DNA from 2 places in the Vibrio sp. DW001 genome. Region 1 is predicted to be linked to the other one. Evidence: riboswitches for the same ligand, from Rfam matches in the RefSeq annotation. Region 1 holds a riboswitch; the other holds the start of a gene.

The links. A riboswitch is a leader RNA that binds a small molecule or an ion and turns the genes downstream of it on or off. The one in region 1 is predicted to bind lysine.
Region 2: linked by a shared signal. The riboswitch ahead of lysC (lysine-sensitive aspartokinase 3) and the one ahead of L3V77_RS10945 (Na+/H+ antiporter NhaC family protein) in region 1 are both predicted to bind lysine.

Annotation. Positions count from the first base shown of each region.
Region 1 is NZ_CP091975.1:2,418,083-2,426,197, forward strand. It holds gene hisD (histidinol dehydrogenase) at 1-579, opposite strand, end outside; gene hisG (ATP phosphoribosyltransferase) at 583-1,479, opposite strand; His leader region at 1,590-1,711, opposite strand; gene L3V77_RS10945 (Na+/H+ antiporter NhaC family protein) at 1,812-3,407, opposite strand; lysine riboswitch at 3,504-3,683, opposite strand; gene L3V77_RS10950 (H-NS family nucleoid-associated regulatory protein) at 4,049-4,456, shown strand; gene L3V77_RS10955 (inosine/guanosine kinase) at 4,528-5,832, opposite strand; gene L3V77_RS10960 (DUF2057 family protein) at 6,001-6,669, opposite strand; gene L3V77_RS10965 (porin) at 6,829-7,758, opposite strand.
Region 2 is NZ_CP091975.1:3,424,429-3,432,543, reverse strand. It holds gene metH (methionine synthase) at 1-3,438, shown strand, start outside; gene lysC (lysine-sensitive aspartokinase 3) at 3,549-4,850, opposite strand; lysine riboswitch at 5,008-5,185, opposite strand; gene L3V77_RS15600 (alanine--glyoxylate aminotransferase family protein) at 5,407-6,528, shown strand; gene L3V77_RS15595 (Wzy polymerase domain-containing protein) at 6,557-8,115, opposite strand, start outside.

The DNA of each region.
Region 1 (8,115 bases):
TCCGTAAGCCATTGCCGCAATCGCTTGGCCGCCGCCTACATTGTACACTTCATCTATTTTACACAACTTAGCAACGTATAAAATTTCGTCGGCAATAGGTGGTGGCGAGCAGAGTACAACCTGACGACAACCCGCTATTTGTGAAGGAACGCCCAACATAAGTACCGTCGATGGTAATGGCGCACTTCCACCTGGGATATACAAACCAACCTTATTGATTGGCCTTGTTAACAACTCACAAACGACGCCCGGTTGTGTTTCAACCTTAAGTGGGAGTGGCTTTTGTGCTTTATGGAAAACAGAAATATTTTTATACGCTTGTCCAAGCGCTTCTTTCATTTTCTCTGAAAGCCTCTCCGAGGCCGCCTCTATTTCTTCGCTAGAAACACGAATGGACGCCGGCGTCACTCCATCAAATTTTTGCGTAAGTTCTACCAGTGCTTTATCACCCTCAGAACGGACTTTTTTGATTACGCCTTGCACTGTCGCCGTAATATTTGCGCCTTCGGCAATTGCCGGACGCTCTAAAACTGAGTCTTGCTGCGATTCACTTAAAGATTGCCAAACAACAGTCTTCATCACTTACTCCATCATTTTTTCGATTGGAAGAACAAGAATTGAACTCGCGCCGAGTTCTTTAAGCTGTTCCATCGTTTCCCAAAATAGATTTTCTGTACTCACTAAGTGTACGGCTACTCGGTTTGTTTCTGCGGCAAGGGGTAACACCGTTGGGTTTTCCGCTCCGGGTAAAAGTGCTTTTATCGCTTCTAACTGATCGGTAGGCGCATGTAGCATGATGTACTTCGACTCTTTTGCTTGAATCACACCTTGCATACGAGTGAGTAGCTTATTGATAAGTGCTTCTTTATCTTCGTCAAATTCACCTGCACGTTGAATCAATGTTGCTTTAGAGCGGAAAATAACTTCGGCTTCTTTCAGTCCATTCGCTTCTAACGTTGCTCCGGTTGAAACAAGATCAGCAATCGCATCCGCCAGACCCGCGCGAGGCGCCACTTCTACAGACCCTTGTAAATTACAAGTGCTGAAATCAACACCCTGCTCATCCATAAAGGCTTTTAGAAGGTGTGGATAGGTGGTGGCAATACGCTTTCCATTGAGGTCTTGCGGACCGTTGTATTGTTCATCTTGATTAATAGCAATGGACAATCGACAACCACCAAAATCTAAACGGCGAAGAGCAACAAATTCACTAGGTTCACCTAAAGCGACTCTGTCTAAGCGGACTTCTTCTAGCTCATTTTCACCGATAAAACCAAGGTCAACTACACCATCCATGACCAACCCAGGGATATCATCATCACGCACCAGTAGTAAATCGATAGGCATATTTTCTGTATGGACAACTAAACGCTCACCCATCAAATTAAACTTAGCACCACACTTTTTAAGCAGTTCTTGGCATTCTTTACTTAGGCGGCCTTTTTTCTGGATGGCAATTCTGAGTCGTTGTGTTTGCATTATTCTATTCCCTGTCTGAATATTCGTTATTTTTTTAAATTCTGATTTCGCTTTGTATTACAAATTACTGGCGCGATTTTGTGCATAAATACGTTGAAACATCTAAAACCAAAAAACCCTCGGGGCTTTTATTTCCCGAGGGTTCGAATCTTTGATTTGACCTCCGGGATTTATTATCTCCCGGGTATGCGTACACCGCCCGAAAGACTACTCAGGATGATGGTGATGATGAATGTTCATTACAAATATACGCATAATTTCTTAGTTCCTTTCGCTTATAAACACACTAACTAAGCTCGATTCAATTTTCAACCTAAAAATGTGTTTTTTTTTTACGCATTTTGCATCTGTTGGTTTTTTGCTTTAGATATCGTCGACAATACGAAGCAGGCAATCACGAATGCAATAGAGGCAGTTGCGAATGACGTTGCGACAGAATTCGTTAACCCAAGAACAACAAAACCGACACTAGAGACAAGCGCGACAGTAATGGCATAAGGCAATTGAGTCGCAACATGATCGATATGATTACAACGAGCCCCCGTAGATGACAATATAGTCGTATCTGAAATCGGTGAACAGTGATCACCGAAGACTGAACCTGCCAAAACAGCACTCAGCATAGGCAACATCATTGTTAAGTCTGTCGCACCTGCCATATCGCCTGCTATCGGTAACATTATTCCAAACGTTCCCCATGATGTTCCAGTAGAGAACGCCATTAACCCAGACAATAAAAATAAAATGACAGGCAACCAGTGGACGCTAATATTGCCTTGAATTAAAGAAGACAAATAGGCCCCTGTTTTCATGTCGCCGATAACCGAACCTATCGACCATGCAAAAATCAATATTAATATAGCGCTAAACATAGATTTAGCACCAATCCAAACTGTATTGGCAATATCGGCTATCGGTAATTTTTGTTTGAAGACGGTAAATAATGCAACAATTAATCCGGCTAAGCCACCATATACAAGCGAGCGACCAACATCGGTATTTTCAAATGCCCCTAGCAATGAAAACATTTTACCATCAGCTTCTAATGCCGTGCTTCCGGTATATATCATCGACACAACCGTTGCGAAAATCAAAAATAGAATAGGAAGGACTAAATCAGACACTTTTCCATATTCACTTTCTACGATAGCGAGCTCTTCATTTAATTCTAGAGCTTCAGGACTACCGTCATCAGACGTGAATTTATTGTTTAAGGACGCTTCATGTTCATGTTTACTCATTGCACCAATGTCTAATTGAAACCATGCAACAGCAAACACCATCAATAATGCAAATACCGCATAAAAATTCATTGGTACTAAACGTAAATAGGCACCCAAAGCTGAATATTCAGTTAACCCATGGCTTACTAGAATACCGCTGATAATAGTCATTATATACGCGCCCCAACTAGAGACAGGCATTAATACACACATAGGTGCTGCGGTTGAATCTAAAATATAGGCCAACTTTGCCCGTGACACATTGTAACGATCGGTGACAGGGCGTGATATCGCGCCAACAGCAAGGCTATTGAAATAATCATCGACAAATATAAATACGCCTAAAAAGGCCGCGAGCAATTGTGAACCACGTTTACTTTTCACTCGTGTTTGAGCCCAAAGAGCGAACGCTCTAGTGCCTCCTGACAGAGTTAATAACGCGGTCATCATTCCAAGGATGATTAAAAAGGCAACAATACTCATATTCCAAGTATTAATACCGCCATCCTCGACAAATACACCTTTGACCGTAGTGCCTATATAGCTAAAGGAGTTTAATATGGAATAGTCCGCAAGGAGTAAGGCGCCTAATACAATACCAATACCCAAGGAAACTAATACACGGCGGGTAACGACAGCAAGGCCTAAAGCCATTAAAGGTGGTAATAACGATAAGGGTGACGAAGCAAAGTCTACTAAATTCATGATCTACAAAACCGATTGGTTAGAGATCTACTGCAGAATTAACATGTAAAATGTGGATATGTTAATGATAAGTGAAAGAAAACCAACAGTTTCCCAACCCACAGTAGCGCTCCATAGTTAATAAAAAATACACTATGGCAGTGTCGTAATTATTAAATACGACCCCAGCAAGCGGCTTGATAAACGCACTCACTTCGGCAATAACTCCTTTCTAGGCTATTCATTGGCATCACCCCAATAGAATGTACTGATAGTTATTGCTCCTCTACCTCAGTAAACAGCTAGGTTATAAAGAAAAACTCTTATATAAACCTAGAAACTGAATAAGGTGCGCGCAATTGTACGGATTTGACCATCTTTTGCAACATAAAAAGCCGTCACAATTCATTTCATTCGATAGATATGTCCATAGAATCCAATACGGTTGATATACACTGCTTTTTAAACGGTTACGTAATAATGTCAGAGAATTGTCAAAATATCAGTTCATCGAATTGGAAATATGAGGTCAATTTACAAAAATTTATATTATTATGTCGCGAGATTAGTACGATATATATAATTTAATTCTAAATAATTTGGTATTATTTAATTTGACTGTTATTATTGTGGTGTTTAATAATAATCAAATGGAAGTAAACATGTCAGAACTTACAAAAACGCTGCTCAATATTCGTAGTCTGCGTGCCTTTGCTCGCGAATTAACTTTTGAGCAATTAGAAGAAGCCCTAGAAAAACTTACCGTCGTTGTTGAAGAACGTCGTTCAGCAGCAGACGAAGAAAAAGCAGCTTTAGCGGAAAGAGAAGCTAAGCTAGCTGAATATGCTCAGATGATTGCAAAAGATGGCATTGATGTTGAAGATTTAATTTCTGCGTTATCTGGCGAAACCAAAACAAAAACTCGTAAGAAGCGCGAACCTCGCCCAGCTAAATATAAATATGTTGATACAAATGGCGAAGAAAAAACTTGGACAGGGCAAGGTAGAACACCTTCTACTATCCAATCGCAGCTTGATGCTGGTAAACCTTTAGATGATTTCCTAATCTAAAGTAAATGAATTAAATTATTAAGAGCTCCTTATGGAGCTCTTTTTTTATCATTCTATTAATACAACAACTATTATCTCTCCCAATACGCTTCCTCTAAACTATCTTCGCGCTCAGGTAATCCTCTTGATAATCGGGGGGAATGTTGTACTAATACTTCATAGCTCGCTCTGTTTGAATATTTACACACTTGAGAGAACGAGGAATACGTTAAATAAGGGTATTGATGCTTACTTGAATTTGGCACATTTTCTTTATGATATCTATTTGCAGCCATATCATGCAACAACGCAGAAAGCGCAGCGTCCCCTGCTCCATTCGTATTCTTAATTTTTTCAGGTCCTCCCATATAAGGCGCAATATGAGAGTAAACCTTGATTGGTGACTCACACGCATCCATAATGGTTGGTCGACTAAACTCGTATTCGTTGAACTCGGCGATAGCGCCAGGCAGCAACGGCAACGTAGTTGGTCTCTTAGCACTATCTTCCGTATAACCAGCCATAAACAGTCCTACAGGGCCCGCAGTACACAATACTAAGTCAACCCAATCCAATGCCTTGTCTGCGGCTAACAGAGGGTCTCCGTTACCGGTGAGCGCTTCTGCTTCGTCTTCGTTCATCGCCACAACTGATACATGGTCGTTTAAAAACTGTTGCCAAAATAGTGGGTCATCTTGAATAACAAATTTTGTACCAAGAGTAAGCACCACAGGGACATGATATTTTTTGGCGTACTCTATAGCGCGCATTGTTGCGTCCGGCATCGGGTCGCCTTCTTTACAACGAACCAGATATGCCGTTAAGACCAGGGCAGAAGCATTTTCAAAAATCGATTCAGGGATGCTATCAGGACGTAATTGATTCATCTGTCCCTCACTGATGGCGAAGGTCCTTTCGCCATTGTCCGATATCAACGCAAAACAGCGTCCTATCGCACCCGTGACCGATTGGAGGTAGTTAAGGTCCATACGGCTAGAGGTATTACACAAATAGCGATAGCCATAGCTGCCAATTTCAATGTCTTTACTCATCACTCCCAACAGGGTCGACTTGTCATCAGCAAGAACGGAATAGTTATGTAGCGTATTTCCTATGGTTCCGCCCGCAAACTCATTACTTATCAGCTCATCGCGTTTTAGTTGCTGATAAAGTGCTTCCGCTGTTTCGTCATCAATAACCAGAGAATGACCTTTACTGAGACCATATTTTTCGATGAAATGATCGGGCACTCGAGCTTCGATATCCACTAATGTCTGATCAATCCCAATGATATGCGTTCTTGTCATCCTTTTATTAGTTTGTACTTGAGTCACTAAAGGATCGCGCGCATTAACGGGAAAATAGTGTTTAGATTTGCGTTGACCGGGAAATTTCATAGAAAGGTTCTGCTGCTAGTAAGGGCGTATGTCCAATTCTAGCCTTTGTTATTTGTAACAGCAATATGACGGTAAAAAGCAAACGTTTTCGTATTGGGAATAATATTCAGACAACAAAAAACCGCCAATAACAAATTATTGGCGGTTTTTTGTTGTCTGAATAAAGGATTATTCTTGGTCAATCATCCATCTACGGAATTCTTTACGCTCGGCTTTAGAGGCTTTTAGATACCAAGCTTTTAGTTGATCGAGGTTAACACCATCGTTAGGTAAGTTTCCTTTTGAAGCACTGTCATGTCCAGCAGAACTTCCTGCCGCAACGGTTGTTGCTGCAACTGCCGCTAATTCCGCTTTCGCTGTGATTTCAGCTTCGCTACCGAAGAAGATGGCGTTGTTCTGGTTGTGTTCCACAACAAGTTCTTGCACATCTTGATATGGCATAAAGCCATCTTTACCTTCGAGTTTCTGGTAGGTATATTCTACATCCCCATTCGAATCGACCAATTTCATTTTTGGTACGCCTTCAAAATGTCGTGTTGCCCATTCGTAATTATTCATTTGAGGTGCAATAATTTCTAGGTCTTGTCCATTGGATTCAAACATCATTATGAATGGGGCAGAGTCAAACACTTTCTTACTTGAACCTTTTCCGAGCCGCGCAGATACTCTTACTACCACCTGAGTAAACCCGTCCTTTAGTTCAAAGGGGCCACTCCAAGATTCAGGTTCTTGTTCATTTATTACCAAAATCCGTATATTTTTACCTGGGATCAACTCAGCTGACGATACGGCACCTGATAGCACTAAACCAATTAGCACATAGAATATGCGTTTCATATTATTCCTTAATTTATTCAAACACTAAAATTGTCATTCCGCTTCATGATACCGATTCTACGTAGTAGAGCCAAGCCCGTAGACGGTATTTATTCACGCAATAAAAAAACCACCCTATGGGTGGTTTTTTTGGATTCTATTTGAAACTAAAGTTTCAGATTAGAATTCTACTTTAGCGCCTACAGCATAGCCAACTTCGCTATCATCTAGGTCGTTGCCGCCAATTTCAGCGTAAAGCGTTGTAGCTGGAGCAATTGCATAACCTGCGTTAACGAAGTAGTTAGTTGAGTCGAGGATAACAACGCCATCGCTATCAGTAACACCAACTTCAACATCAACCCAATCAACACCTGCAGAAAGTGTTACTTTCTGAATAGTGTAGTCAGCAGTAATAGCTACTGTGTTAGCTGTATCTTCTACATCGTAGTAAGCAAGGCCAACATTAGCAGCAGCAAACGCGTAGCTTGCTTCTAGAGCAAAAGTATCTTGGTCAGCTTTGTTTGAAGTGCCGTAGTAACCCATTAGGTCGAAGCCTGCCATTGTTACACCAGCTTTCATATCGAACAAATCAGCTTTTGTGTCATCAGAACGTTGGTCATCACGGTATGCAGCTGATACGTAGAACATGTCGCTAGAGTAATCCCAACGTACAGTTTCGTCGCCACAAACGTCAGCTTGTTCAACTGTAGTAGTAGTACCAAACTGGAAATCATTACCAAGACCTAGGTCATCACCGATGCTACATAAGTCACCGACTTTGAACGAACCCGCAGATGCAGTATAGAATGCAAAGTAAACGTCACCCATGTTTGAGCTGCCGCTTTGAGTAGTGCCGCCGTCGTCACCTTGGAATTCCCAGTAACCACCAACAGAAAGCTCATCACTTACTGCGTAGCGAACGTCAAATTTAATGTCTGCATCTTGGATTTCTTGCTGTACGTGTGAGTTGTCTGCTGTACCTTTAAGATAAACAACTTCTAGGTCGCCGCCGATGTTAACTGTAGCGCCATCATTGTTGTAAACTTCAACTCCTGCGTTAGCTGCCGTTGACGCAAGAAGTACTGATAATGCTAATAGAGTCTTTTTCATAGTAAACCACTGCCTTTTCTTAAGAAAATTTAGGAAATCCTTTTTTGGTTTCCTTTTTTTATTTTATTGGTGACAACGTTTTACCAAATTGGCTAGCCGTCATCACCACTAAATTTCGAAACCTAGATTGCAAAAGAAATCGCCTCATGTCAAACACCTAAAAAAATAAAAATAAAAATACATAAATTAATATAAAACAACAGGTTAGCATTAATTTCATTCAGTAAAGTAATTATTTACACTACCATTCGCATCAAATTCATACCGACTCCAATAGGATGTATATGGTTGATAATATCGAATAAAATTAAAATAATAGCTTTTTACAATATAAATATCCGGAAAATATAAAATATT
Region 2 (8,115 bases), 1.0 Mb from region 1:
GAAACGAACACGTTTAATGCAACTACTATCGCAATGGCTGACTATGATATGGAAGGTCTGAGTGAAGAGATTAATTACCAAGCAGCACAACTAGCTAGAGCAGTTGCGGATGAGTGGACGGCAAAAACACCGGATAAGCCTCGCTTTGTTGCTGGGGTATTAGGCCCGACTAACCGTACGTGTTCAATTTCTCCTGACGTGAATGATCCAGGCTTTCGTAATGTCAGTTTCGATGAACTTGTAGAAGCGTACTCAGAATCGACGAAAGCTCTTATACGAGGCGGTTCAGATCTTATACTAATCGAAACTATATTTGATACGCTTAATGCAAAGGCGTGTGCGTTTGCTGTCGATACAGTATTTGAAGAATTGAATATCACGTTACCAGTAATGATCTCCGGAACAATTACTGATGCGTCTGGTCGTACACTTTCAGGTCAAACTACGGAAGCATTTTATAACGCGCTTCGTCATGTAAATCCTATCTCATTTGGTCTGAATTGCGCCTTAGGACCCGACGAACTTAGGCAGTATGTCGTAGAGATGTCTAGAATTTCTGAAACCTATGTTTCTGTTCACCCTAATGCGGGATTACCTAATGCGTTTGGTGAATATGACCTTTCGCCAGAGGATATGGCGGAGCATATTATCGAGTGGGCTGAAAGCGGCTACGTAAACATAGTTGGAGGCTGTTGTGGAACGACCCCTGAACACATTCGGCTGATGGCATTAGCGGTGGAAGGGGTTGAACCTCGACCATTGCCAGATATCCCCAAGGCTTGTCGTCTTTCTGGCTTAGAACCAGTAACCATTGATAGAGGCACTCTGTTTGTCAATGTGGGTGAACGAACGAACGTAACAGGTTCCGCTCGTTTCAAGCGCCTTATCAAAGATGAGCTTTACGATGAAGCCTTAGAGGTTGCGCGTCAACAAGTTGAGAGTGGTGCGCAGGTCATCGATATCAATATGGATGAGGGGATGCTTGATTCTGAAGCGTGTATGGTGCGTTTTCTTAATCTTTGCGCGACGGAACCAGAAATATCTAAAGTTCCTATCATGGTGGATTCGTCAAAATGGGAAGTAATAGAGGCCGGCCTGAAGTGTATTCAGGGAAAAGGTATCGTTAACTCTATTTCCCTGAAAGAAGGAAAAGAAAAATTCATCCACCAAGCTAAGCTTATCCGCCGTTACGGCGCTGCTGTTATTGTCATGGCTTTTGATGAAATTGGACAGGCTGATACACGTGATCGTAAGTTACAAATCTGTACTGAGGCATACCGTGTTCTCGTTGATGAAGTCGGTTTTCCACCGGAAGACATTATTTTCGACCCAAATATATTTGCAGTTGCGACGGGTATCGATGAACATAATAATTATGCATTAGACTTTATTAATGCGGTAGCGGATATCAAGCGCGATCTTCCATACGCAATGATATCTGGTGGTGTTTCTAACGTATCCTTTTCTTTTAGAGGCAACAATTATGTGCGTGAAGCAATACACGCCGTATTTCTGTATCACTGTTTTAAAAATGGTATGGATATGGGTATTGTTAATGCTGGGCAATTGGAAATATATGACAACGTACCGGAAAAACTGCGTAATGCAGTTGAAGATGTCATTCTAAATAGAACGGATAAGGGAACAGAAAACCTTCTCGACATTGCGAACGAGTATCGTGGTAATGCCGTGGGTAAAGAAGAAGATTCATCTACTCAAGAATGGCGAAGTTGGCCTGTAGAGAAAAGGTTAGAGCATTCACTCGTTAAAGGCATTACAGAATTTATCGTCGAAGATACAGAAGAAGCAAGAGTTAATGCTTCTAAGCCACTACACGTCATTGAAGGCCCTTTGATGGATGGCATGAATGTAGTCGGTGATTTGTTTGGCGAGGGAAAGATGTTTTTACCTCAAGTGGTTAAATCTGCGCGGGTAATGAAGCAAGCGGTCGCGCATTTAGAGCCCTTTATTAATGCTTCGAAAGAAGAGAGTCGTGCAAATGGAAAAATCCTGCTTGCGACAGTCAAAGGTGATGTACACGATATAGGCAAGAATATTGTCGGTGTCGTTTTACAGTGTAATAACTACGAGATAATTGACCTTGGTGTGATGGTTTCTTGCGAAAAAATTCTCAAGGTGGCGAAGGAAGAGAAGGTCGATATCATTGGTTTGTCAGGTTTGATTACACCTTCGTTAGATGAGATGGTGCATGTAGCCAAAGAGATGGAACGACAGGGTTTCGATCTTCCACTATTAATCGGTGGCGCGACGACATCGAAAGCCCATACCGCTGTCAAGATTGAACAGAATTATAGCCATCCAGTTGTTTACGTAAATAATGCTTCGCGTGCTGTTGGTGTTTGTTCATCGTTACTTTCAGATGAATTGCGTCCAGCGTTTGTTGAAAAAGTCGAACAAGACTATGTCAAAGTTCGAGATCAGCATAATCGTAAAAAACCACGCACAAAGCCTGTTTCATTACAAAGAGCACGAGATAATAAAGTCGCGATTGACTGGCAGAATTATACCCCCCCAGAACCGGCAAAATTAGGTGTACACGTTTTTGAAAATTTCGATGTGGCGAGCTTAAGACGCTATATAGATTGGACCCCGTTCTTTATGACTTGGACGCTTATGGGTAAGTACCCTAAGATTTTTGAACATGAAGAAGTCGGTGAAGAAGCGAAAAGATTATTTGACGATGCGAATGAATGGCTGGACAAAATAGAACGTGAAGGCCTACTTAAAGCAAGTGGTATTTGTGCTTTACTTCCTGCCGCAAGCATTGGTGATGATATCGAAGTGTATACTGATGAATCACGTACGCAAGTTGCAAAAGTACTTCACAATTTACGTCAGCAGACAGAAAAGCCTAAAGGCTTTAACTATTGTTTGAGTGATTATATTGCCCCCAAATCGAGTGGTAAAAAGGATTGGATTGGAGGTTTTGCGGTTACAGGTGGTATTGGTGAGCGCGAACTGGCCGATAAGTTTAAAGCTGAAGGTGATGATTACAATGCAATCATGGTTCAGGCTGTAGCAGATCGATTAGCAGAAGCTTTTGCAGAATGTTTACATGAAAAAGTGCGTAGAGAAATTTGGGGTTACTCTCCCGAGGAGATGTTATCCAACGAAGATCTTGTTAGAGAGAAATACCAAGGTATTAGGCCTGCACCTGGTTACCCAGCTTGTCCTGAGCATACAGAGAAAGGTGCTTTATGGGAGCTTCTTAATGTTGAAGAATCGATTGGTATGTCTTTGACATCTAGTTTTGCAATGTGGCCTGGAGCCTCAGTCTCGGGTTGGTATTTTTCACACCCTGATTCGCGATTTTTTGCTGTGGCTCAGATACAACAAGATCAGGTTGAGGATTATGCAGAGCGTAAAGGTTGGAATATTCTTGATGCGGAGAAGTGGTTAGGCCCTAACATCAGCTAGTAGTGGAAGCTATTGCTAAACATGACAGACTTTGACGACACGATAGAAGACAAAGAAGGATGAATAAAAAGGCTTGGTTAAAGATACCAAGCCTTTTTATTCGAAGACCATTACTCACGTAGCTCGAATAATTCTCTATGTAGATCCTGAACGGCCCGACGGGAATCAACAGAACGTACTAAGAAGCACAAATTGTGCGGACTCGCACCATAGCAAATCATGCGTAGATTGAAGTCTTCTAATGTACTGAATACTTTTTTTGCGTAACCTTTGCATTCACTCATATTGTTGCCAATAAGCGCGACCAAACAGAGATTTTGCTCTACTTCTACAGTACAAAGTTCTTCAAGCTCTTTTTGGGCGTCAATGGGTAGTTCTGGCGCGCCACCGGATGTGTTCGTTTGATCAAGAGTAAGCGATACACTTACTTCTGATGTAGTGATTAGATCAACGGAAATCTTATACTTCGCTAGAATTTTAAACACGTCGGCTAAGAAACCATACGCTTGAAACATATTCGGACTACGCAGCGTTACCATGGTTTGGTTTCCGCGTAATGCTAATGCTCTAAACAGCGGTGAACTTCCTACTTTTTGTCTGATCCAAGTCCCTCCTTTTTCTGGCTCTTTAGATGAACCTACGAACACGGGAATACCATGGCGCAATGCGGGAACTAGTGTCGATGGGTGTAGTATTTTGGCTCCGAAGTTGGCCATTTCGGAGGCTTCACTGAAACTGATTTCAGGGATGGGTGCTGCCTTCGCTACTATGCGTGGATCTGTCGTGTAAATACCAGGAACATCGGTCCAAATCTCAAGGCCAGAAGCTTCAACCGATTCTGCGATTAATGCTGCACTATAATCACTGCCGCCACGGCCAAATGTCGTAGTATTACCATCTATATCAGCGCCAATAAAGCCTTGTGTAACGACAACATTATCGCGGCATAAAGGGATGAGTTTTTCTTGTGCTAGTTTGGCAACCGAATCTAGTTCTGGTTCTGCTTTTCCGTAGGCGCTGTTGGTTCTCATCATATCGCGAATGTTAAAACGTACCGCACTTAAGCCGCGCTCTCTTAGTATTTGAGTGAGCAAGTGGGTTGACATCCGTTCGCCATAAGCAACCATGTGATCTGTGAGTTTATCGCTACTTTGGAATGATGCCGCTTCAGCAGCCGATGCCACGCTCTTTAATAAAGAGGCAACTGATTGTTCTGTTTCTAAAGGGTCGGCGAGTTTATCAATGATGGCATAATGGATATCTTCAAGTTGTTCAATGACAACACGACGACGTTGTTCGTCTTGAACACCATTAGCCAACTCAACCAACAAGTTTGTCACACCAGAGCAAGCACTAATGACGATAAGTTTTGTGTTTGGGTTGTTCTCGATTATTTCAGCACAACGGCTCATGGCTTCAAAGTTGGCGACGCTTGTGCCACCAAATTTTGCTACATTGAATGCGCTCACGGCATTTCTCCCTGTATGTATTCAAATTAACAGTATTTCTATTTTTGTTATATTGAAGAGAGATTACTAGAGCAGAGGAAAAGCATTAGATATGGATGCGGACCTCAGAAGCTCTTCACCAAACAAGGTTGGTGACAATTGGTAGGATTCAGCCTACTCAACCGATAATTATTCACACTCAATGAAATATCATCTCGGCACTGCTCCCCCTGATTGCTTTGTCTCGGAGTTAAGGCTCCACAAAACACTTGCCTGGGCAATGCTCCTCTTCTGCTATAAAGCGAATTATCTAAATCAAGTTCAAACAAATCCAGACCTATTCATTGAACGATGTTGACGTCTAAATGTCAATTGCTAAAACTAATATTTGCCCAGTATTTATACAATGTACAAACGGTCCTTGAACAAGTGGTTTGACCTCTATACTAGAGTCGAATTGTTGGATGGTGAATTATGAGTTAGTCTTTAATACCCTACGCGTCTTATAAAAGGAATAATTATGACGATACAGAGCTTTATACCTCCTCATAGAACATTAATGGGCCCCGGTCCTTCAGATATATCACCGCAAGTTTTGCAAGCGTTGAGTCGTCCAACGATAGGGCATCTTGACCCATTATTTATCAATATGATGGACGAACTAAAACAGCTTCTTAAATACGCCTTCCAAACAGAGAACACGTTTACTATTGCGGTATCTGCACCCGGTAGTGCTGGTATGGAGGCTTGTTTTGTCAACCTAGTAGAAGCTGGCGATAAAGTGGTTGTGTGCCGAAATGGTGTGTTTGGTGAAAGGATGCGTGAAAATGTCATCCGCTGCGGTGGTGAAGCTGTCGTGGTTGATAATGAATGGGGCGAACCTGTTGACGTTAGAAAAGTAAGAGATGCCCTTGACGCTAACTCTGATGCAAAAATTTTAGCCTTCGTACATGCTGAAACCTCTACAGGTGCTCTCAGTGACGCACAAGCTTTGGCTTCTTTAGCACAAGAGAGAGGGGTCTTGACCATTGTTGACGCGGTGACTTCGCTTGGAGGCGTGCCGTTGAAAGTAGACGAATGGGGATTAGATGCCGTGTATTCCGGTAGTCAGAAATGTTTGTCCTGTGTGCCTGGTCTATCTCCTTTGACTTTTTCTGCAGCGGCTATTCAGCGCATTCAAAATAGACAGTCACCTGTGCAAAGTTGGTTTTTAGATCAAAGTTTAGTATTGGGTTACTGGAATGGTGAAGGTAAACGTAGCTATCATCACACGGCACCGGTGAATAGCCTTTATGCTCTGCATGAAGCCTTGTTGTTACTAAAAAATGAAGGGTTGGAGAATGCATGGAAACGGCATCAGATCATGTATGAAAAATTAAAGACTGGTTTAGAGTTGATGGGGATTCAATTTGTAGTAGATGAAGATTATCGACTGCCACAACTCAATGCCGTCTATATACCTGAAGGGGTAGACGATGGTGCCGTTAGAGCAACGCTACTTAATGACTATAACTTAGAAATAGGTGCTGGTTTAGGAGCATTAGCTGGAAAGACATGGCGTATAGGGTTGATGGGGTACGCCTCGAGAAATGAAAACGTGGCTCTATGTCTAAAAGCGTTGGACGAGACTTTAAATCAATAAGTTCGTAAGTAGGGTGGTTTGTACCACTCTACTTTTTAGTCGCTCCCTCTTCTTTTCTAGTATCAGACTCAATCGAATTACTCTCTTCTTCAATCACATTATTTTCAGCATTTTGGTTGTACTCTTCATCTACAGCAATGGGTTCTATGTCTATGGTTGAAAAGTCATGATTTGGAAATAAGAAGCTGGCTTCTGAACGTATTTGATTTGCTTTGCTTATTTCACCTAAACCTAAATAAGCCATGATCAGATTGCTGTAATATAATTCTTGTGGTTTTTGTCTAATGGCTTGTAAAGCCCAGACTATGTACTGTTTGATGGCAAGCGCATCGCCGGTTAATAACCCTTGCTTAAGAGAGGCACTGTATAGATTCCACTCGTAGCGCAATTGCTGTGATATGGGATAGACAGTCTGTGTCAGAATTCTTGAGTCTTTTGGAAAAGAGTGTTCAAACCTGAACAATGTCATATTGGTTTGTAATGCCATCAACATATAAGCAGATGTGACCGTTGGAACAACAAAGCTAGTGCTTCTTATCAGAACCTTAGTAATCTTAGAAATAGAGTGGATTTTGTATTTTGAGGTTCTTTGATCGATCCAATATAAAAGTATGATGAAAACTAACCAATGAATAGCCGAATGATAAAAAGGTGCGCCCATCTGGCTATGCAGCACGATAGGTATAAATAGGCTAAATATGGCTAATCGAGTTCCTCTACGTGCAGAGTATATTTTGAACAGCACCATTATCATCGCAAGGAAAATACCTACAATTGGAATCAGTCCTCCTTCGATTCCCCAATAAAGAGTTTCATTTAATGGATGCTCGACAGATGAATATCCTACCGGATAATCCGAATTTAATTGATGTTGTCTTGCAGAATACAAAATATATTCGGGTTCAAATCGACCATATCCGTATCCAGTAAAAGGTTTCTCTATGAGCATATCTATCGCTTGTGGAAATAACGTAGATCTTTCTATTTGTTGTTTTTGAAAGGACTGCGCGTCAACGCTATTGGCGGAAATAAGCATCAAACCAAACCCTATTCCGGCCACTGACGATGATATCCAACCGCTGAATCTTTGTGGTGTTGAGAAGCGATACAGATAGGTTGCAATAATAACAAAACCGAATGCCGTACCTATCCATTCTAATTCACGTGCAAGAATGATAATTAAGGGGGCAGTGATCAGTGGTACTAAGTAAAGAAACAGTGTTCGACTTACTTTTTGACCATACTTTCTTTGTTGTCTCGCAAGCAAATACCCAGAGATAACGAGACCAGTAGATATGAAACTAACCATGACACTGGGGTCTTGGAAAATACCAAAGGGCATTTTAGTGAATGTGTTGGAACCAAGTAGTTCCTTCGGTAATAAATTGAAAAACTGAACATAGCCAAGTATTACTTCGATTATGGCGGCGATGACAATAAACCAAAGTAAACGTTGTTTATGGAGATTACTGAGATTAAATTGCTGCAATACGACGAAAAATAACCATCCAGACCAAAGACTAGCGAGCCGAGGTAGTGTGAGGAGCCAGAGATTAGCTATTGGATAAAAAATAGGTAACGTTAGTA